DNA from 4 places in the Bacillus sp. CGMCC 1.16607 genome. Region 2 is predicted to be linked to each of the others. Evidence: riboswitches for the same ligand, from Rfam matches in the RefSeq annotation. Region 2 holds a riboswitch; each other region holds the start of a gene.
The links. Region 2 has a riboswitch for cyclic di-GMP ahead of ACFSO7_RS13400 (sensor domain-containing diguanylate cyclase). Riboswitches for the same ligand answer to the same signal wherever they lie in the genome.
Positions count from the first base shown of each region.

Region 1: another riboswitch for cyclic di-GMP. It lies ahead of ACFSO7_RS02520 (hypothetical protein); the one in region 2 lies ahead of ACFSO7_RS13400 (sensor domain-containing diguanylate cyclase).
Region 3: another riboswitch for cyclic di-GMP. It lies ahead of ACFSO7_RS21765 (Spo0E family sporulation regulatory protein-aspartic acid phosphatase); the one in region 2 lies ahead of ACFSO7_RS13400 (sensor domain-containing diguanylate cyclase).
Region 4: another riboswitch for cyclic di-GMP. It lies ahead of sinI (DNA-binding anti-repressor SinI); the one in region 2 lies ahead of ACFSO7_RS13400 (sensor domain-containing diguanylate cyclase).

Region 1 is NZ_JBHUJX010000007.1:258,617-264,401, reverse strand. It holds gene ACFSO7_RS02525 (sialidase family protein) at 14-2,011, shown strand; cyclic di-GMP riboswitch class I at 2,125-2,210, shown strand; gene ACFSO7_RS02520 (hypothetical protein) at 2,331-3,407, shown strand; gene ACFSO7_RS02515 (hypothetical protein) at 3,477-4,115, shown strand; gene ACFSO7_RS02510 (hypothetical protein) at 4,843-5,785, shown strand, end outside.
Region 2 is NZ_JBHUJX010000019.1:207,274-213,058, reverse strand. It holds gene ACFSO7_RS13415 (GIY-YIG nuclease family protein) at 1-1,019, opposite strand, end outside; gene ACFSO7_RS13410 (VanW family protein) at 1,711-2,733, shown strand; gene ACFSO7_RS13405 (DoxX family protein) at 2,790-3,155, opposite strand; cyclic di-GMP riboswitch class I at 3,363-3,446, shown strand; gene ACFSO7_RS13400 (sensor domain-containing diguanylate cyclase) at 3,583-4,806, shown strand; partial or broken gene ACFSO7_RS13395 (MCP four helix bundle domain-containing protein) at 5,012-5,785, shown strand, end outside.
Region 3 is NZ_JBHUJX010000026.1:44,547-50,331, reverse strand. It holds gene ACFSO7_RS21790 (HD-GYP domain-containing protein) at 1-927, opposite strand, end outside; gene ACFSO7_RS21785 (ferritin) at 1,297-1,806, shown strand; gene ACFSO7_RS21780 (hypothetical protein) at 2,346-2,528, opposite strand; gene sda (sporulation histidine kinase inhibitor Sda) at 2,647-2,766, opposite strand; gene ACFSO7_RS21770 (hypothetical protein) at 3,086-3,223, opposite strand; gene ACFSO7_RS21765 (Spo0E family sporulation regulatory protein-aspartic acid phosphatase) at 3,242-3,430, opposite strand; cyclic di-GMP riboswitch class I at 3,464-3,547, opposite strand; partial or broken gene ACFSO7_RS21760 (spore germination protein) at 3,949-5,304, shown strand; gene ACFSO7_RS21755 (GerAB/ArcD/ProY family transporter) at 5,323-5,496, shown strand; partial or broken gene ACFSO7_RS21750 (transposase) at 5,587-5,785, opposite strand, start outside.
Region 4 is NZ_JBHUJX010000019.1:332,405-338,189, reverse strand. It holds gene hutH (histidine ammonia-lyase) at 1-254, shown strand, start outside; gene ACFSO7_RS14055 (hypothetical protein) at 560-718, opposite strand; gene ACFSO7_RS14050 (DnaJ family domain-containing protein) at 894-1,271, shown strand; gene motA (flagellar motor stator protein MotA) at 1,446-2,240, shown strand; gene motB (flagellar motor protein MotB) at 2,233-2,982, shown strand; cyclic di-GMP riboswitch class I at 3,223-3,315, shown strand; gene sinI (DNA-binding anti-repressor SinI) at 3,347-3,493, shown strand; gene ACFSO7_RS14030 (helix-turn-helix domain-containing protein) at 3,543-3,872, opposite strand; gene map (type I methionyl aminopeptidase) at 4,203-4,952, shown strand; gene ACFSO7_RS14020 (HD-GYP domain-containing protein) at 5,110-5,785, shown strand, end outside.

The DNA of each region.
Region 1 (5,785 bases), on a different contig from region 2:
TAGGAGGATCAACATGAATGGGAAAAAGTGGCTAAGTTGGCTGATCAGTTTTATTTTTTTATTGGCAATTTTCATCCCTTATAACAAGAGCTTTGCAGAGAAGAACGATTCAAATAAAATGAATTCGATTACGTTAAAGGAAGCACCGTATTCGACTGGTGACGGGTGGACCATCGATTCTACCTATAGCTCCAATCCTCCGTATGCAATGACGAAAGGAAAAAATGAATATCTCGCTGTCGGCCCATACGGAGCAATCATGAAATCAAAGGATGGACGAGATTGGAGGGCCCTGTCACGGTTTGGAAACTACCATCTTACAGCCATTGCTTGGGATGGTAGTAAATATGTCCTTTTTGGAGCGAACACGCAGTTTGATATGGATACCTATCGTACCCCTTCTGAAAGCTTTATCTCCACAGATGGATTAACTTGGAAGCGAATTGATTTTTCTCCAGGCGAATCCATTCAGCAAGTAGTCGGTGGTGATCATGGTTTTGTAGCTCAAGGCACCGAGCATGCCTATTTTTCTAAAGATGGGGAAAATTGGACCGTCATCCATACCTTTAAAAATAAATATGGCTGGGTTTGGGTCGATTTTGAAAATGGTACATATTTTGTCATAAGTGATGATGATAAAATTATGTTGACATCAAAGGACGGAAATACATGGAAAAAGAATACGTGGGATCCATCGAAAAACATTCATGATTTTATTTGGGTTAAGGATCATTATTTAGGTGTCGGCAATGGCATCTATACATCGAGCGATGGGGTCAGCTGGAAGAAGCAACAGCAATCTCCAAGTGGAGTTACTTTACGTATCGTTGTTTCGAATGGTAGCAGCTTTATGGCAGTTGGCTATAGTAGTGTGAGCGATGGAATTTATAAAAATGTGTCCTATACCTCGAACAATGGTACTGTGTGGAAGCGTCATGATCTTCCGAAGCTAGATACGACCGTATATACTCTTTATCCGGTCCAAGGAGGCTTTGCAGGTATTGGTTCGAACACGGCAGGAAATTATACGGATGGAACATACTCCTTTTTCACAAAGGATGGTGTAGAGTGGAGCTATCGGTTAGTTGGTACGGTTTATAACGTTGAATTAGGCGGAATTGCGACGAATGGAAAAAGGTCGGTTGCTGTAGGGCTTGATGGAACGGCAATTTATACAGATGATGGTGTAAAGTGGACGAGTAGCAATCCGTTTGCAATGGAAGGGAGAAAGTGGAGGAAGAACTTATATGATGTCGCATGGGGTGCTGGCCGCTTCGTTGCCGTCGGTCATTATGGAGCCTATGTATCAACTGATGCAGTCAATTGGAAAAAGGTGAATATTCCCTCTATGAGAAAGGATGGGCAACTAAGGAATATTCTCTGGACTGGGAAATTTTTTGTAGCGACAGATCAAACAACCGGTACTTTCACCTCGAAGGATGGGCTTACATGGACACATATCAAAGGTCTTGATGATTATTGGTTGACCTCCATGATTTGGGATGGCAAGCAAGTAGTTGGTACCTTCCAGGTGCATAATAATGGAAATAGTTATACGAAAATCATGAAATCGACAAATGGAACGAAGTGGACAACCGTTCAATCCATTAAATTAAGTGACGCCTGGATGACCTATACGGGTGGACGATATGTCGCCGTTAGTCGATATAATTTATCCAATGCATGGGTGTCTAAGGACGGAACAAAGTGGTTACAGGTGAAGACAAATATAGGTGAAGCAAACATTGAATTGCTTACTACTTTTGATGGTTATTTTTATGCTTTCAACGACTCGTTTAAGGAAATTAATGGGGAATATGTACCCTACAATGCTTACTATGTCTCAAAGGACGGAGTAAAGTGGAAAGAAGTTGCAATCCCTATTGAAAACTCTAATTTTGATACGAATGGCACGAAAAGAATGCTGGACGGGATTAAAGCATACGGTAAATATATTTTTGTTGGTGAAAATAGTGTGATCAAGTATGCGAGTAGGTTGGTGAAACCATAGGGTGCCTGACACCCTATGGTTGTAATATTTTACCTATTAAGAAAAAGGAGAAATTACTTACATAAATTTGGGTATTATGGTAGAATTTATTCGCTAATGTTATAGTAATAAAGTTTCATATTTGGCAAACCTTTCGAAAGGGAGGGACGCAAAGCTACGGGTCTAAAGTTCATGGAACAATGATCGCCGGGTTGCAATTATTTTTGAATGGAAGTATTTTGCAGCCGAGCAAATACCCGTATGGTGAACGGGTTTGCTGGGCTTTTTTGATTGGTTAAATAAGCGTTTTCAAAAGAATAGGAAAAGGGGGAAGTTGGATATGAAAAAGATGAATAGAAAGCTGATTGCAGCAACTGTACTTTCCATGCTTGCTATATCACAAATATCCGCAACAGCAGCAACACAAGAAACCATTTTTACCGTTAAAGGTGATCAAAGCACGGTCCCAGGTATCTATAGTTCAGTACCTAACGGAAAATCGAAGTTAGTTATAAAAGATAGTGTTTATGAATTAAAGGAGGTAGACAAGCTAGGAAAGTTAATGGGTGGTTTTTTTTATACCAATGATCGCCCTGCTACTGCTGAGGATTATAAAAAACAAGATATGTTTACTCGAAACGTACGGCCATTACAAGATGTTCAAGCTGTCGGAAAAGAACTATATTATACAAAATTTCTTGGCATGAGTATGTATATGGGTGGTAGTTGTGGTGGCGGCGGTGCTGAAATTCTTGAAATATATAAAAGAAACAGTGCTGGTAAAGTCATGAAAGTCACACCTGATTGGATTTCATCCAATACAGTAGAATCCTTTGAAGTAGTGGGAGCTAATATTTATTATGCTCGAATAGAAAATAGTGAAATGGGCAAATTCACGGTAATAAAGGCTTCTATAGATGGGAAGAAGAAAAATGCTATTTTAAGTGCTGTTGATGATTTTTGGGTTGAGAAGGATTCGATCTATTTTATCAAAGACAAAAAGTTGTTTAAGAGTGGTTTAGATGGAAAAGGTGCAAAGCAGCTAACAAAGCTAGTTTCCAAGCTTTATGGGGCAAGTGTTTGTGATGGTAGCAACTATCAAGTTGTAAAAAGTGGGTTGGTTGTGAATGACTATGAGAAGGATGCCTCCGTCTATTATGATTTTGCAACAAATACTACAGTTAATACTCCTACAAAGATAAACCTAGTGTACGATGTTGATCTAAAGAGAAAGCTTATCGTGGGTGCAAACTATGATGAAGAATCTCTTTCACTATATGATTTTAATGGGAAAATAGTTAAAGACTTAAAGGTAGATGTCTCTTGGGAATCAGGAGCCACTATTGTTTCAGTCGACTCAGCTAATCGTAAAATTCAGTATGTCAAAGGAAATAGCTTGAAGGAAATACAATATTAGAGATGTTGGAAGGAACCTATTTGGGTGTAAAGTACCATCCGAAACTATATGAAAAGGAGAATATATTTAATGAAGAAAATGATTGCGGCTTTACTATTATCAAGCCTGGTGATTGCCGGCTGTAGTGAAAAGGAAACAGCAGCACCAGTAAAAGAAAAGAAAGAGCCAAAGGTAGAAGAGAAGCAGGAGAAAAGTGAACCCCAAGAGGTTCAAACGGAATTTGGAAAAGAAATCAATTTATCGAAAAGAGACTTTGAGGGAAATAAGGAAGAACTGGCAAAAGTAATAGTCAATAATTTTAGAATAGAAACAGTAACAGACCATTCAGATCTTGAAACGGATAGTGGTAGTAATTTTAGCAAGATGAACCAGAAATCGGCTAAGAAGGATGCTGAATATTTCGATACCCTTTTTGATTATATATTATTAGATCTATCTGTTGAGAATATTAGTGGCAGTGAATTACAGAGTAGTGTCCTTACCGAAAGAAATTTCGTATTTTATAACGAGAATGGGGCCGAAATCGATGCCTCTACAACTTTAAATGAAGGAACTTTTGAAGCAGCGAATTTACGTCCAAATGGTAAAAATCAAGGTACCGTATGGATCTCCATTCCAGAAGGAACGCAAGTATCTGAAATTATTTTGTACACGGATCCTCACTACAGAGATAGTGAAGATTGGTATAATTTTAAAGTGAACAATTAGAAAACGACAAAGGCAGATTATTGATGAAACCTACCATTCATTCCTAAATTTAATAGTATTTCAGATGAACATGGATGGATAGATACGAAATATGTTTTCTTGGATGGCGGTCAAACATTAATGTTTGACCGCTAAGTTCAATTGAATAACAACTAAAGGTTAGTGATTCGAATAAAATTATCGCTATTTTAATTAAAGTTTCTGCCACTCCCAAGAAACTGCACCCATTTATCCCTTCGCGTACTGCTCCCCTCATTCCTTCTAGCAGAATTTAAGAAACGTTTCCAAGATTATCTCCTCCTACCAACAACGGAAGAAAAGTATCCACCAACAACCCCAACGATATACAGTTGCAACCTTATATTATTATATTCTTTAAAAAATATTTATGTTTTAATCTTCGACACTGCAGGTGTTAATAGGTATTGTTACCGGTATGTTCTTTATAAGTATAGAATTTGTTCTTTATGTTGAATTGAGTTATTGGATGAGCTATAATTGAATTAATGTTCTTTTATAAGAACAAAATGTTCTTTAGAGGAGATTTGCTTCTATTGTTAATTCTAACTATTGGGATCTTAAGGGAAATGCAAAGGGGAAATGACATTTAAATCCCAAAGTTGAAAAATAGATTTATAAGGAGGGAGTTCTTTATTTCTAATTCATAAAGAAAAGGTAAAACTATTAATATTTCAAAATGAATTATGAAAAGGTGGAGAGAAGATTCATGAAAAAGAAGTTAATAATTAGCTTGTTTTCTGTTTTTGTTTTAGCAATAGCCACGATGGGGACTGTGGCATATTTTACAAAAAGCTTCCAAAGTGATCAGAATATAGCCAAAGCTGCTGTCTTCAACGTCGATGTTGTGGATTCAAGTGAAAAAACCATTGGGAATTCACAATTTGATCTGAACGAGAAACTATTCCCAGGGATGGATCCAGTAGAGGTCTATAGTTTCCAAATTAAAAAGAATGACACAGAGGTTCCAGTAGAGTACAAAGTAAATTTAACACCTAGTGGAGATTTATTCCCACAAGATAATCGTTCACCAGTGAAAATGACTTTAAAAAGAAATGTTAATAATGATTGGGTAGAAGTTGAGTATTCAACAAATTTCAAACCAGAAAATGCTACGGAAAGCTATAAAATATTTGTATCTTGGCCACATAGTGACCATGACATTGACTTCCAAGGCAAAACTGGGAATATCAAATTAGAGGTTACAGCCACTCAAGTTGACAAAGAGGTACCTATCGACAATACAACGTATGAAGTAGCGAGCAATGCTTTAGCTGCATTGGATAATGTCGGCACCGGTTTTAACAAAGGCAACTTCTCAAAAGCTCAGTCAGATGAGGTTCAAACTTTAATTAATAATTTAATGACATATGTGAATGGATTGCCAAATGGCAATGGTAAAACTGAATTGCTGGATAAAGCTAATAAATTACAAAATGACCTTAATGCAAAAGTAGCGTCTCGATATGTTTATTATGAAGTGGAAAAGGGTGCAACAAATTTTGACCAACTTAAACTAAAACTTACAACTTCGTTTTTCCAAGCGGATAGCCCGCGAACTCAGAATGGTAATGCAGTATATTTAAATAGTGGCGGAGAAGATAAAATGGTTTATTTACGCTACTTGATTTATTCATGGAGCAAACCAACTG
Region 2 (5,785 bases):
TCTAAACAGTTATCTTGGATAACAAAATAGTTGCAATGCTTGCTAGTTAGATAACTATATATAATCTGAGCTTCATCGATTTCATTTCTGTCCACTTCAACAAATGTTCTATCCTTCATTTTAAAATACATCAATATTTTTTCCTTTATTATTGATCTTAAATCCCCTAATTGAAAGTCATTAAGAACATACTTTTCAGTAAAAAGAATTTCTGTCCTCTTAATAAGAAAAAGCTTGATAGTTGATGGAGTCAATGATTCGATGATGGCTATATTTTTGTTCTGCTCTGTGAATTCAATCACTTTTTCTTTTTTTAGTAAGAAGGCTACTGCATCTATATGATCTCTATACTTGGCTGCTGATTCAAAATCAAAATGAAGCGAAGCATTATGCATCTTTTGCTGCATTTCATTAATAAGGCCCATGTCGGTACCATTAAGTAAGGAAATGACTTTTTCAATGATGCGGTTATATTCTTCTACCGCAGAACCACCAAGGCAAATTCCATTGCACAATCCTAAGGAATAGTTTAAACAGGCAGACCCGCTGTTTGCGGGATTCGAGCAAAGTAATTGAAAACATTCTTTAATACCTTGGATTGCTTTTTCCACAGTACTTCTACTTGTATAGGGACCGAAATAAAAATGATCGTCATCCTCCATGAACCAATTGGTTATTTCAATCTTGGGGCTCCTTTTTGTCTGGTGAATCTTAATATAGACAAATGACCCAGGATTTTTCATTTTTCGATTGTAGATTGGTTTGATTTCTTTTATTAAGTGACATTCCAGCAAAAAAGCTTCAAATTCTGTATCGGTCAGAATGTAATCAAAATCCTTCAAATGTTTTACTAGCTTTTTTATTTTTGGAGAATGCCCCTTTGAGTCTCGAAAATATGATTGAACTCGTCTTTTAAGATTTTTTGCCTTACCTACATAAATAACTCCGCCGACGGAATCTTTCATTAAATAAACACCAGGGGATGAAGGGAGAGTCTGCACCTTTTCTTGTAAAATCATATCTATTCCTTCCTAACCTAATTTTATTTAAGTCTCTTTTCGCAAAGATTGTTGTTTTAAAACTTTGGAAACGCAAACTGTTGATATAGAGATTGATTGGAACGGAAGGTGCGAGACTCCTGCGGGAGCAGCGGGACAGGTGAGACCCCGCAGGAGCGTACACTCCGAGGAGGCTCACCGCCCGCCCCGCGGAAAGCGAGCAACCTGCAGTGGAAATCAACCATTCTACTTGTTCAAGAAAAACAAAATTTATGAAAAGTGCCTTATTTAAAAACTAGGAATCTCGGAGTTTAATTCTAACATTATTATAAAATCAGATTTCCATATGGCAAATGTTTAATTTGTGGTGAGCTTAGAAATATAGTTTATAAGTTGTGGTTAACTCTGAAGGAGTTTTTCGTAATCTAGCTCCAGCGCCTAGCCCCGAAGTATAGGATGTACAAGTGTCGACAATGCGACAGGACGTCGTGCTATTGTCGACCTCGAGATCAAATGGCGCCCCAAAGATGAAGTTAAAGAGCAAACCTCCTCTTTGGGTCGGCATTTGCTTGTCGGGGCTGATCAAGGCGCTTCTGAATTTTTTTCCAAATGAGTTTGTCTTAAGGAATATGGACATAGAGGTGTGAATACAATGGGGAATGTGACTGACAGCCTATGACTTAGGACAAAAAAAGGAAAAGTTGGGAGATCAATGGGGAAGATTACATGGGTAACATCGATGATTTTGACTGCTAGTTTGATAGGATTAGCTGGATGTTCAGAAAAAACAACGAGGGAAAAGGAATTAGAGAAAAAAATAGTTGAATTACAGAAACAAATTGAATTAGAGAAGAAAGAAGCGTTGGATAAAGATAAGGAAAAGCCATTGGAGGAAAAAAACGAAGAAGAGGTCATTTTAGTTGAAGTGGTAGATCCTAACACGAAACAAGTTATCAAAACTATTAATCCGTTAGAGTTAGGATTTGGAACGGATAACGAAAATTATAAAAAGGAAATTGAAGGTTGGGTCAAAACGATTGCAAGAGGAACAGAAACAATCAACGGCTATGACCAAAGAATGATTCCAGACAAATTAGATGAAAATGGTCAGGTGATAAAAGGAAGTCCACGTATCATACTTGAGGAATCGGAGTTAGTGGAAAAGGTGATAAATGCGTCTTTAAAAGGTGGAACGGTTGAATTACCTCTTTATGTTACTGAAAGTGGATATAAGCCCGAAGAGGTTTCTAATTTGGGAGAAGTGGCAATCGCCTCGTTTACGACGTATTTTAATAGTAGTGTAGCGGGAAGAACGAAAAATATCGAGTTATCAGCACATGCGATCAATAATGTCATTGTTGGAGTTGGCGACATTTTTTCCTTCAATACGACAGTTGGTCCTAGTGATGAGGCACATGGGTATCAAAAAGCAATGGAAGCGGTGAATGGGAAATTGGTCGAAGGGATTGGTGGTGGAATTTGCCAAACATCCTCTACATTATTTAATGCTGTAGATAAACTCGGTGTAGCTTATGTAGAAAAACATCACCACTCAGTGAATGTCGGGTATGTGCCAAAAGGAAGAGATGCCACTGTATCCTATGGAGGACTTGATTTTCGATTTCAGAATACGACAGGGGCGCCTTTCTTATTAAAAGCAGTTATTAATAAAGGAGCACTTACTATAGAAGTAAGAACATCGAAAGCAAATCAAAGCCTTATCGTAAATAGATAAATTAGTGAAAAAGGTAGGCAACTTCAATTAAGTAGTGCCTACCTTTTAGTTCATTATTAATGATGATTACGTGTGTAAAGAATGAATAGTAGAACTAACATAATAATGTCTAATCTAGCATTAAAAGCAAATGCCATAAAGCCAGTATGTAGTATTGGAACTTTTGTTAATATAATCGCTGCTATCATAATTGCTATTAACGGAATCGTCGTCTGTTTAACGTGTTTGTTCACTATTAGGAATAAACCGCAAATCATTTCTACCGTAGCTACCCCATACTTCAGATAAAGTGGAAAAGGCAGGCCTAAATTGATAAAGTAGTTTCCTAATTCAACGCTAATTAGCTTCATCAAGCCCGAAATGATAAAAACATAAGCTACTGTATATCGAATTAATTTATAAGTTGACAGAGATGTATTCAAATCCATTCCCCCTTTGTTAAACTATATGTTCAAGAGTGGACAAACTTTCATACTAAATTCATGTAGTTTGTCTATATTATTGCGCCTAATTATTTCCATATTTTGTCGAAGATTGCCTAACCATTAGCCATTGACTATGGTTAGTAAGCACTATATATTTAAGGTAGTGGATATTTATGGATTATGCTGAATAATTAAATAGCGTACGTTTAGAAAAGGCAAACTCATTGAAAAATGAGGACGCAAAACTAAAGGGGCTAAGTCGAATGATAATGCCAGCCAGTTACCGAAAATTCCTGCTTTTTGGTAATAGATGAATCGGTTAACGACTTATCTATTTTTTTTTATTTTTTTCTTGTCATTTGTATTTGTTTTTTAATATAGTAAGTCTGTAGTTTGTGTAAATACCTTTATGGAAGTGTTAAATATGGGAAATAAGGAGATTTTATCGTTAATTAATCATTTGCTTAAAAATATTGGAGTTCAAAAAAATATTCTTTCAAAAGAAACTCTTGAAGAATTTGAAAAACATATTGGAGATAGGGAAGAAAAAGAAATAGTAGATTCCGTCTTACTTCAATTAGAATTAATAAATGATCAGATGGAAAATATGAGCTGGTTGAATAAGCATTATAAAATTTTACATGATTTTGCTCAAATTTGTAGTAAAACATTGGACGAGGATATACTTCTTGAAAAAGCGTATGAAATGGTCTCTCAAGTTATGAACACGGAATCTTTTTTTATTGCTTTTTATAATGAAGCTGAGTCATTGATAGATTTCACGTTTGTTATGGATAAAGGGGAATACTATCCACCAATTATACGTGAATTAGGTGATAATTATACCACCCAGGCGATTTTATCAAGGGAAATTGTCCATCAGAAACAGTTAGCTCAATCAGAAGAATATAATGCTCTATATGGATCAGATGGTATCACTAGATCATGTCTGTTTGTACCTGTCATTATTGATGATCATGTCAGAGGAGTGATTTCTGCTCAAAGCTATTCGGATTTTGCCTATCGAAAAGAGCATGAAGAATTACTGCAAATCATTGGGACTCAGGTGATCAATTCAATCGAAACGGCCAGACTATACAGAAGGATCTTTGTCATGTCTCAAACAGATGAATTAACGGGGTTAAAAAATCACCGAGCTTTCCATGATGATTTATCAAAAATGATTAATGATAATAATCAAGAAATCACCCTTATCATGATAGATTCAGATCATTTAAAAAAGGTAAATGATAATTTCGGTCATGATATCGGCGATAGATATTTAAAGATATTGGCAGATGGAATCAAGAGTGTTTGTGGGGAGAACATTGAGGGTTACCGCTACGCGGGAGATGAGTTTATGATTATCATGAAATCTCCATTAGAAAACGAGATGGAGAATCTTTATGATAATTTGATGGAGTATTACAAACAAAATCCACTTATCATATTAGAACACTCAATCATCGTATCAGTCAGTTCTGGTGTTGCTGTTTTCCCAAATCACGGAAAAACAGTAGATTCATTAAAAAAAGCAGTTGATGATGCTTTATACGTAGCAAAAAAGCAAGGAAGAAATCGATTTATTAGAGCTGAGAAAACGAAGAATTTTTTATATCTATTTAATGATGAGATGTTTTTTATTTAATATAGAATGTCAGGTTATTCATAAGGACTAAAGTCTTTTTGAATAATCTGGCATTTTTTTTTAGGACTTTATTCATACTTTATTCATTTTTTTGTCTCTTTTTAGAAACAATTTACACTTATAATTATTGGCTGTAGAGTGAGATTTTTACATATCCTTGAAATAATGTAATGCTATATAAATTTAATTGGAAGGATGTTTACAAATGAGTATATTTCGAAATCTAAAATTTGGTCAAAAAATAAGTATATTGACCATTTGCTTTTTCCTCTTTCTGGTTATCATTGGTGTGACCTCGATAAATCAACTATCAAATATTAATGCGAGTATCCAAAATTTAAATGATAGAATGCTTGTTCCAATTGTCAAACTTGAGTCAATAAAATCCGAAATTGAGTATATTCGGTCCCAGGCGAATTCCATAATGGATGCTGGTAATGATGATGAGCTGAAAAAAACGATACAAGAGGATATCAATACCCATATATCTTCAGTAAATAATCAGATATTAGAATATAAGGGCAATCAGGATTATGAAAATTTTCAAGTGAGTCTTAAGGAATTTTTCACTGCCTTTGATACTTTTATTGAGAAAAATGGGACAGGCAAAATTCAAGGAATGCCTGCAAATGATCAAGAGGTTGGCGGCAGCATGGTTCCCAGTGGTCCTCCTGAGGGTTTGGTTAATTTAGATAAAACGAGAAAAGGGGCTATCTCTGCTTTAGATAAAATTATTGATAAACATATTAATGACGCAAAGAATACATATCAAGACAGTAAAGCTGCATATCGCATAACAATGATCGTGATCATCTCTCTTTTAATAATAGGGGCGATAAGTACTTTTATTTTGTCTATTATTATTTCAAGATCCATCGTTATACCAACGAAAAAGGTCTCTACTAAATTAAAGGAAATATCTGAAAGTAATGGCGATCTGACAAAACGGATTGGTTATGATAGTAAGGATGAGATTGGG
Region 3 (5,785 bases), on a different contig from region 2:
AGAAACTAAACTGGTTTCCTCTATATATCCTCCAACAAGTTCATCATATTTTTGAGATATGGCAATAATTTTTCCGAATAAATGGATTTCATTTCCTTTTTTATTTTTGGGTGAACCAGTTCCATCAACCCGTTCATGATGATCAAGGATTCCAAATACAACATTTTTTCGTTTGCAAAATTGAGATGTAGAAATTGCTTCAATTGATTGCTTTATGTGATTAGCAAGTAAATCATGTCTCTTGCCGTGATTTAAATATACAACAAAATCTGATTTCGGGTATTTGATAAATCCGATATCAGCGAATAATGTTGCGATTGCTAATTCCACAAGTTCCTCATCATTTAATTCTAGAGTTAATCCTATCGAAATAGAAATGATCACAGTATTCATACTGTGTATCTTTAAAACATCATGAAACTCTCTCAATTGTTTAAATAGAATTTCAAGAAGTGGATCCTTTTTTAATGTTTGAAAAAATAACTCTTTTACTTTTGGAACTCTCTTTAATAAATAGGTTGAATCAAAGAATCGTTCCAGATTTCTCCATATAGGAGAGTGAATAAATTTGTCAAAAATAGATGTTATATGGAGATTGGATATAAAAGCTCTTTCATCCTTATAATTGAGTATATCTAATTCAGTTTTAATATATATACTGAGTAAATTAGCAATACTTTCAAGCTCTTTTATAAACTTTTCATTCTGATAAATCTTCTGTACTTCAAAGGTTTCTAAGTCATTAATGCTAGACACTATAAGAATCTGAATATTTGAAGGAAACTGCTTTTTGAGAGTAATTAGAATTGAACTAGTCAATTCTTTGTATCTAGTCAAGAAAAGCAACCCATCTGTACGGTAAAGAGGATGTAAAATAATATCTCCTTGCAGAAGTTCATTAATGTATTTCTTTTTATAAATTGTCATAAGTCATCACCCCATTATAATCTTATCAAATTTTGCGTCTATTTATAAAAATTACTAATAACTTAGGTAATCTTTTTTTATTAATAAGTAAGGTGTGATTTAAGGAAATTATTTAACATGTAGATTTTACCTATTTTGTTAAATGCATTAAGGATAGATTTTTTTCCATTCACATACTACTTAAGCATATATAAATGATTTCCGCAGCTGTAACAAATTTAAAAACAACCCATATTTTTGGAACCAATCTTTATTTCATATGTTGCTGAATCATTTATCATGTAAATTTCCTAATAAAATAAAGAACCATTTTCATTAACATTTATATACTGTAAGCGTAAAACATCATGGGTTAGGAGTGTATAGGAAATGAATGAAGAACTTCAAAAGTTATTTAATAATTTGATTCAAATTGAACATGTATCAACGACTTTATATCTTGCCATGTCTTCATATATGGGGAGATTGAACTTAACAGGTATGGCTCACTGGCTGAGATTGCAATCGGAGGAGGAAAGAAAACACATGCTTTCCTTAATTGATTTTGTTGTGGATCGGGATGGTACTGTCCAACTGAGTAGTATTCCTGCCCAGCCAAGTGACTATGGTATGCCGTTAGAGACTTTTCAAAAAGTGTTAGCTCATGAACAATTTGTTACAAATTCTTATCGTCAAGCCTATAACTACGTAAATCAAATAGACCCGCAGGCTGCTGTCATTATACAAGATTTTTTAAGAGAACAAATCGATGAGGAAGCACAAGCAAAAACAATTATTGATCGACTTAGACTTGCTGAGAGTAACCCTTCTGCACTTTTATTATTGGATCAGGAATTAGGAGCGCGAACAGCCACAAAAACTGCTTCAGCAGCAGGATAAACTTGAAATTGCTCTAACACACTCTACACAAGATATGCATAGACTTAAATGTTTTTATGGGAATTATTCACTATTTCCAACCATTCTTTATAGAATAGTTTTGTTTATTTCAGCTGTATTTTTAAACAAACTTCCTATAATCTAATTTTACCTTTTACAAATTCATTTAGTTAGATAAGTATAGACATTCTTTAATAGGATTAATCTAATTAAATGGACATTTTGGGAATATAATATATGTTATTGATTCTTTAGACAAATTACATCTAGAGGAGATGTTATTTTTCATTTTTGTACCCGTGAAGGAGAAAACTGCATCCTTTGGAATTTTTTTATAAAAATGATGCCGATTGGAAACCGTAGTTATCTAAAAATCAATGTGGAGAACTATTGTATTATCAATAGCTCCCCACATTGATGCTTAGATAACCACATAATGTTAGTGGTATCCCTCTTTGTATTTCAAATCAATCTTGTATAAAAAACTTCTTCAGTGTTCCAACAAGCTTTTATAAATAGTAGGAGAAAGTATTAACTTATCAAATATCTACTCTATCCTTCAGTATGGTAGAAATATGATACAGACATTCAAGAATAGTATATGCTTCAACAATTCCTTTTGATTGTCTCATGTCTATTTTATAAAAAAGTTTCAGGGTTGCTATGAACATAGCAACTAGAGTAGGTGTATTTATTTTATCCAATACTTCTAATTCGTGCATGTATATCTCCTCCTCAACACATTAGTATTATACTAGTGTGTTTTAAAATGGGCATAGATGAATTTATTGTATTGCCACTAGTTCAATAGGATTATCAAAACAACTCATAATTTTTTGTCTAAGTTTTATCCAAAAGCTCTCTTTTAATGCTCTCTTTTTTCATTAGCACAACAAAATCTTTATCTAGATTTGACTTAAAGTAAGTTTCAATCAACACTTCATCCCTAATATTTTTCATGATTTTCCCCTCTTTAATTGAAAAATATTGCAGAGTTTCTTCTTTACTTTTAAATTTATCTATTTTGTTCGAATTACTTTAATTTAAATTGATTAGATGAGACTAATTAATAATTTATTTTCAGCTATATGTGCTTGAATTTCAAATGTTTTTGATATATCTCTATCTACCGTTAAGCATATATTTTATGATTTTTCTTATAGGTTTTGACTGTGTAAGCGCAAAATTTAAAGCCGAAATTTTCAGGGTAGCAATTTGTACTGAATTTTAAAACTTCAGAATGATAAAACAGTTACCATTCAAAGGTAATTTATAGTACCTACTTCTTTAGAAGTACGCTATATTCTTCTCTTATCACAGATTTTTGCCACTTTATTTGCTCTTTCTGTTCTTGTTCTTTTAAATGAAGTTCGATAGTTATTGGATCTTTGTTTTTTATAGGTTTCTTTTTAACCAAAGTACACTCCTCCAAATATTAAGTATGGGTTTTTATTAACTCTATATGCTTAGCTATCTTTTGATCCAAATATTGGCTTATCTCAAGGACTAATGAGTCATCTATTCTACCAGTTTGATCTCGAGCCATGTACATTAATCTTCTTAAGATATAAATATCCTTATTTATCATATCTAAATAATTTTCCCTACAAAAATCTCCATCCAAATTACATTCCCCCTTTATTTATTAGGAGTAAACTTTGGTAACATGTGGGCATATTTTCATAACTTAGCCCCTATAGTTTGCGTCACCATCTATCGAATGTTTTTGCCATTTTGCATTTAAGTGCAACTGGTTTATAAGGAAAACGGAGCTGATAAGTTAAATATACTATGTTTTCAGAATATTCACAACTATTTAGATTTATTTTTCGACATTTTTTTACAATCAAAATTTTATTGAATATTAAAGCTTACTCATCTGAAATAAAGTCAATACCGTTATCCTAATTTACATTACTCTTAATATTGAATAATTAAGATACAATTAGTAGAAAATAAAATATAAAAAATGATAGGAGTAAGTATATGTTTAATAAATTATCATCTTCACAGGGTGATGCAGATTCTACTGATAGGAATGTGAAATCTAAGGAAGGGAATTTTTTATCTAAAATTAATGACCTTAAAATGTATTACCCAGATTTAGTAGTCAAGACAATTTAAAATTTCCACCTAGTATATATAGGTTATTTAATTGATGATGAAGAATTGGTAAGATTTGTAATTACTCATTTACAAAATATAAGTGAGAGTGAAATTAATTTCGAATTAATAAAATCTAATTTACCAATTGGAAGAATCGAAGAAGCTAATGATCATAATGGGATTGTTGAGCAAATACTAAAAGGATTTATTTGTATTGTTATTTCTAATCATCAAAGAGTAGTAATGATTAACTTGCAAAAAAATTTAGAAAGAGCCATCCAAAGTTCAGAAAATGAATCAACTATTTTTGGTCCTGATTCAGCCTTTACCGAATCATTGTCAACAAATCTAGCTTTTATTAAAAAAAAATTTAATGATGAAAATCTTATCACTGAGAAACTTGAAGCTGATACTAGAAATAAGACGGAAGTAAGACTTGTTTATATAAATGATATTGCAGATCCTGAAAATGTTCAGACTTTACGTCAAAGAATAAACGACCTTAAAGTAGATGATATTTTAGATAGTACGTATCTTTCACAGCTATTAGACGATGATTCAATTTCCCTTTTTCCTCAATTACTTATTACCGAACTTCCGGATAGAGTATGTTATATGTTATCAAGAGGTAAAATAGCTTTTTTAGTGAATAGAAGTCCAAAAGCAATTATTGCACCAACGTCTTTTTTGAATTTCTTTGAAACAACAGATGATGTATATACCCGCTGGAATATAGGAAGTTTTTTAAGAATTATCCGATATGTATCAATGTTGTTGTCCATTTTATTAACTCCAATGTAAGTTGCTGCTTTAACATTTCACTATCAAGTTATTCCCTCTGCACTTTTAGTTTCTCTAGGAGAGTCACGAGCTAAGGTTCCGTTTCCACCCGTACTTGAGGCATTAATTTTAGAATTTATTTTAGAGTTATTACGTGAAGCCGGAGCTAGACTACCAACAAAAGTTGGACAAACAATGGGGATTGTAGGAGGTATTGTTATTGGACAAGCTGCCGTTGAAGCAGGTTTTACTAGTAATATTTTAGTTATTATTGTTGCATTCAGCGCATTAGGTACATTTACAGCATCAAACTACATGATGGGGGCAGTTATAAGAATTATTCGATTCCCACTTATTATTTTAGCTGGATTTTGGGGTGGATTTGGAATTGTAATCGGACTCATTTACATAATATTACACTTATTAAATCTAACAAGTATTGGAAGACCGTATCTTGTTCCAATATTTCCTTTTAGAATCACTGATTTAAAGGATTCCTTTATACGTTTGCCTATTTCTTTTTCAAGTAAAAGACCTTTATCTAATCGTCCTGTTGATGAATATAAGTTTTCTCCTAAAAAGGGCAAAGAGAAAAAAGATATAGACGAATAGTGAGGGGCTAAAGTGAAAATGACACCTAACATACCAAAGTATTTAATGTTTAATTCATTTCTTGTATTTTTCATTATTCACACAACACAGATGGGAATTGGTGTTGCTGGTGTTCAAAGAATCATCTATAAAGAGTCGAAACAAGATGCTTGGATTTCAATTATTTGGCATCATTTGTCATTCATCTGGTAGTGATAGTAGCAATAAAAACCTTGAAATATTATCAATCTTACAATTTATTTGAGATTCATATTGACATATACGGAAATGTAATTGGTAATGAAAAATGTCGATAATATAGGAGGTGATGTTATCCTCAGATTCTCTTACTTTTGCTTCATAGTAATAGGTACTCCTAGGTAGTTGTAGGACTTCGCACATTTCTGATATCGAGTATTTGTGTTGGTTATTCTTGATTACATTTACTTTCGTCCTAGTATCAGCGCGGCTTGCTTTAAAATATCGTTCTCCATTTGAAGTT
Region 4 (5,785 bases), 130 kb from region 2:
CATATCAAATTATTCAAAATGCACGTAGAGTATTAGCTATCGAGATTATGTGTGCGCTGCAGGCTTTAGAGTATCGTGGGGTCGACCTAATGGCATCTGCGACTAGATCCATGTTTGAAAATGCTCGTGAAATCATGCCTTCGATTGTGAAGGATCGCATTTTCTCTACGGATATTGAAGCATTAGCAGAATGGATGAAAAACACTTCTGTTGAGGAAATGTTGATTCATCCAACCACAAAACAGGAAGCATAATTTTAAAGGGATAAGTCCAAATTCAAGGACTTATCCCTTTGTAAATTGTCCAGCTTCAGCGCCTAGCCCCGACGTACAGGATGTACTAGTGTCGACAATGCGACAGGACGTCGCGTTTTTGTCGACCTCGAGGTCAAAAGTTCGCCACCCAAAAAGTCAAAGAACGACTTTCTGGGTGGCGAAGCATTTGCTTGGCAAACCAAAGAACGGTTTGCATAAGTGCGACTAGGTCTCTGGCTTCGCTTCTCTCGCCAATCGACCAGTCTTCTTTATCGGGGCTGATCAAGGCGCTTACGCTTTTCTAATTATTCAGATTCCTCTACCCGATTTTTAAAAGCTTCTTGTGTAACAATGAATTCCTCATCCTCAATTGCTTGTTTTGCCTGTCTTTCTACTTGATTGTTTTTCGGAAGATCGCCTGGATGACCTTTCTTTTTATGTTCGAAATGATTTCCGCGTGCCATAATTTATCGACTCCTTTCACTTTGACAACGATAGATTTCCCTTCATAGGTGATAAGTATGTAAAGAGGAAATGAGTTGCGTAGTATTAAAAGTTTCAGACTAATAAAATGTATCTTTCTCCCCTTTCGTTTATAATGAGATTAGGAATTAACATGCTGTTCGAGGGGGATTATTGATGGATTTTTCGTCGATTGTTTCAGATCATAAAATTCGTAAGGCATATGAAGATGGGGAGTTTGAAAATTTACCTGGCTTTGGTCAACCTTTGAAGCTAGAAGATTTATCGGGAATTCCAGAAGACTTACGAATGGCTTATCGCTTAATGAAAAATGCTGGATTTTCAAATGAAGAAAACAAGATAAAGCAAGAAATGATGACGATTGAAGGATTAATGCGCAATTGTGAAGACCCTGATGAAAAACAAAAACTACAAAAAAATTTAAATGAGAAACTCCTTCGATTTAATCAAGTTATGTCGAAAAGAGGCAAAAAGACGAACTCATCTATGTTTAAGAATTATGAAACTAAAATTGATAAAAAATTGTTTAAATAATTAAAAGCGCATATTCCTTGGCAAGGCTGCGCTAAAAAATAGGTTTCTGGAAGGACTATACCTGTAGTCTTTCTTTTTTTGTATCGAAATTTTTCTAAAGAAAACAGAAAAATTGTCGAAATAAAATATAACAGAAAGATTTTAAAGTTTGAGATAAGATAGGTGAACGGTTTTATGGATAAAACGTCGTTAATTGGTATTATATTAGCAATCATAGCAGTTGGGTATGGGATGTTCTTAAAGGGAGTAAGTCCGTCTGCATTAGGGAACCCCGCAGCACTTCTAATTATTATCCTTGGGACAATCGCAGCAGTTACCATTGCTTTTCCAACAAATGAGTTAAAAAAGGTACCAAAGCTTTTTGGCATTCTATTTAAAGAAAAGAAATTAATGTCTCACACCGAGTTAATAAGAATGTTTTCAGACTGGGCACAACTTGCTCGTAAAGAAGGATTATTATCTTTAGAAGCTAAAACAAATGAAGTGGACGACGCTTTTTTAAAAAATGGTCTATCTTTAGCTGTTGACGGTCAAAGTGCAGATTATATTCGCGATGTTCTTTCCGAAGAGATTGAGGCGATGGAGGAACGACATTTGTCTGGTGCCGCTATTTTTACTCAAGCGGGGACATATGCTCCGACACTGGGAGTTCTTGGAGCAGTAGTTGGACTAATTGCCGCATTAGGTTATATGAATGACATCGAAGCATTAGGACATGCAATTTCAGCGGCATTCGTTGCAACACTAATGGGAATCTTTACTGGCTACGTTTTGTGGCATCCTTTCGCAAATAAATTAAAACGAAAATCGAAACAAGAAGTAAAACAAAAGCAAATGATGATTGAGGGAATTCTATCCATTTTGGAAGGGGAAGCGCCGAGAGTTATTGAACAAAAACTGGCTTCTTATCTACCTGCAGGTGAACGTAAAAAATTCCTTGAGGAAAGTGTTGTGAAAAAGGATGAGTAGGCGTAAAAAAAAGCATCACCATGAAGACCATGTTGATGAATCATGGTTAATACCTTACGCAGACCTTTTAACATTGCTACTTGCTTTATTTATAGTATTATTTTCGATGAGCTCGATTAATGCCCAAAAGTTTAATGCTATGTCAAAAGCGTTTAATCAAATTTTCACTGGTGGTGAGGGTGTATTAGAATTTCCTTCGCCAGTTCTTGAAAAAGTAACACAAGCAGAGAAAGAGGATAAGGAAGAAGAGTCAACACAAGAGGAAATGGATCAAGACCACAAAGAATTAGAAGATATACAGGGGAAGGTTAATCAGTATATTCGTGATAATAAACTACAAAATAAACTTGGCACGGAGCTTACGGATGAAGGTTTATTAGTAAGAATTCGAGATAATGTGTTATTTGATTCTGGAAAAGCAGAAATTCGTAAAAAGGATTTAAAGGTCGCTAATGAAATCTCGGGTTTACTCATTATGAATCCTCCAAGAAATATCATTATTAGTGGGCATACAGATAATGTGCCGATTAATAATTCGAAATACGAGTCAAACTGGGATTTAAGTACTATGAGGGCTACTAGTTTTTTAAAGGTTTTATTAAACAATGATAAATTAGATCCACGTTTATTTAGAGCAACAGGATTTGGTGAATATCAACCAGTAGCATCGAATAATACAAAAGAAGGAAAAGCGAAAAATAGACGTGTTGAGATATTAATTCTTCCGCGTTACCAAGACTAGACATTTTCTGTTTAGTCTTCTTTGATTTATTTTCGACTTATGTAGCAGTATTTTGACTTATTCGATGTTGTAGTAACATTCTAATTTTTATGAAAATTCAGCATGTTAGCACAAAATGTCTTAATTTGGTAGAAGTTGTTGGAAAAAGATGGTTAGAATAGTAAAGTGTATGACAAGAAACAACACCCTACTCTAAATGAACTAGATATAATAACTTTAGAAATAATCCTTAAGTAGGAATTCAGAAAAGGGCTAACCTATTGAAAGGTAGGGGCGCAAAGTTGCAGATCTAAGGTAATGTAGTCACATTACGATGATGGCTGAACTGCCTGGGATACAGATGATGTATTTTGGGGGAGATAGGGTGAGTAGGAGAATGGACTGGTTAAAAGATTTAGACAAAGAATGGGTTCAACTAATTATGGAAGCAAAGCAACTTGGAATGGACTTAAGCACAATCAGAGAATTCCTACACGGGAATGAAATTAAAGAGCTATTGATTGAAAAATAAAGAGAATGAAAAAGTATTTCTTCATGAGAAGAAATACTTTTTTTGTCAATTATTCATTCTTACTTTGGTTTAATTTCCATCTATTAAACTCTAGGAATTCACGAAATTGTTCCTTTGATATCCCAGAGCCCATCGCTTCTTGGACCAACTTTAACCAATCTGTGTCCAAATCTTCTTTATCTATCGGATCATGAATTAAATTATCGACAGACACCCCTAGTACCGCAGCAATTTTCTCTAAAAATTGAATCGAAGGATTAGTTTGTAAGTTTCTTTCTAAAGAACTTAAATACGATTTGGCCACACCAGCTTGTTCGGCAACTTCGGATAATGACATTCTTTTTTCTAATCGCAGTTGTTTAACACGTTCACCAATCATTGAGATTCACTCACTTTAATGTATTTAGTTTTAACCATTATAACAAAATAAATTAAAAAGTTCCATATAAAGAACAGATAATTTATGGAAATAGTAAAAAGGGAGGATTGAAATGTAAATTACCTTTGTGCATTGTTCCTACAGGTAAAAGTGGTGCCTTTTACTTAGTTTTCTGACAACAATTTACTTAGTCAATCAAACCTTTGAACAACAAAATCCTACATATAACCTAACAAAATGTTCTGCATAAATCTTTTTCTATGTTAAAAAAAGGGGTAAAATGAAAGATAGCCTTAATACATGGATTTTGAATGGAAAGAAGGGAAAACTTTGATTATATTAAAATCACCTCGTGAAATAGATAAAATGAAGGCAGCTGGGGAACTTCTTGCTGCCTGCCATAAAGAAATTGCTAAAATGATTAGACCGGGTGTAACGACTTGGGAAATTAATGAGTTTGTGGACAATTTTTTGAAAAAAAATGGGGCAACACCTGAACAAAAAGGTTATAAAGGATATGAATATGCTACTTGTGCCAGTATTAATGATGAAGTGTGTCACGGATTTCCTCGAAAAACGCCACTTAAAGAGGGAGATATAGTTACGATCGATATGGTCGTTAATCTAAATGGAGGATTAGCTGATTCCGCTTGGTCCTATGCAGTAGGCGAAGTCTCTAAAGAAACCGCCAAGCTCTTAAAAGTAACAAAGGAATCTCTTTATAAAGCGATTGAAGTGGCAAAACCAGGAAATCGTATTGGTGATATCGGTCATGCAATCCAAACATTTGTCGAGGCAGAAGGTTTTTCCGTTGTTCGGGATTTTATCGGTCATGGAATTGGTGGAACCATTCATGAGAAACCTGATGTGCCACACTATGGTTTGCCTGGAAAAGGGGCACGTCTGAAAGAGGGAATGGTATTTACGATTGAACCGATGGTGAATATCGGTGATTACCGGACGAAGATGGATAATAATAAATGGACCGCAAGAACAATTGATGGAAAAAATTCTGCGCAATATGAGCATACCATTGCCATTACAAAGGATGGAGCGATTATTTTAACAGAACAAGTTTAAGAAAAGCAGAAAGGCGCCAAGCTTTAAGCGACAAGCAAACGATCAAGACGGCTGTTGGTTTTTCGTTAACCTTTATGACGGATGGGCTTTTGACTTCGAGCCGATGATGGCGCCTGAGATAGATAATAAAAAGGCAAATTCAAAGAAGAGGGTTCGTATGAGATTAATAACAATTGACGATTACAATGAAAAAACAATGCAGCTAGCACGACCAGTTTTTGATAAACAAAAAAGGGTGCTGTTAGCAGCAGGGCGGACAATTCATCCGACTTATTTAGAAAAATTAAAAAGTATGGATATATATTACCTTTTTATTGAAGATGCCGTTTCATTTGGGATTTCGATGGATGAAGTGTTAGATATGCCGACATGGATTGATGGGATTGGACTTTTACAACAAGCTTTTCAATCAATTGATAAAAAAGAGGAATTTCCAATTAGGGAAATCGGGAGGCTTGCCAATCTGATCGTAGAGGAGACAGCAAAAAGAAAAGCGGTTGTCTTAATTCCTACAACCTATTTAGCTGAAGAATTACGTTTATATGCCCATTCTGTAAATGTGGCTTTGCTGACGATTCAATTAGCGAAGAAGAAAAATTATACACCAACACAATTGCGAGATTTAGCTGTCGGAGCTTTGCTGCATGATATTGGAAAGCAGTTGACTCATGATTATGAACAGCATCCTGTAGCTGGCTTTGAATTTTTACGGAAAATCAGGGAAGTTAGCTTATTATCAGCACACATGAGTTACCAGCATCATGAAGCATTTAATGGATCGGGCTTTCCAAGAGGGTTGAAGGAAGAGCAAGTACATGAGTTTGCCCAAATTT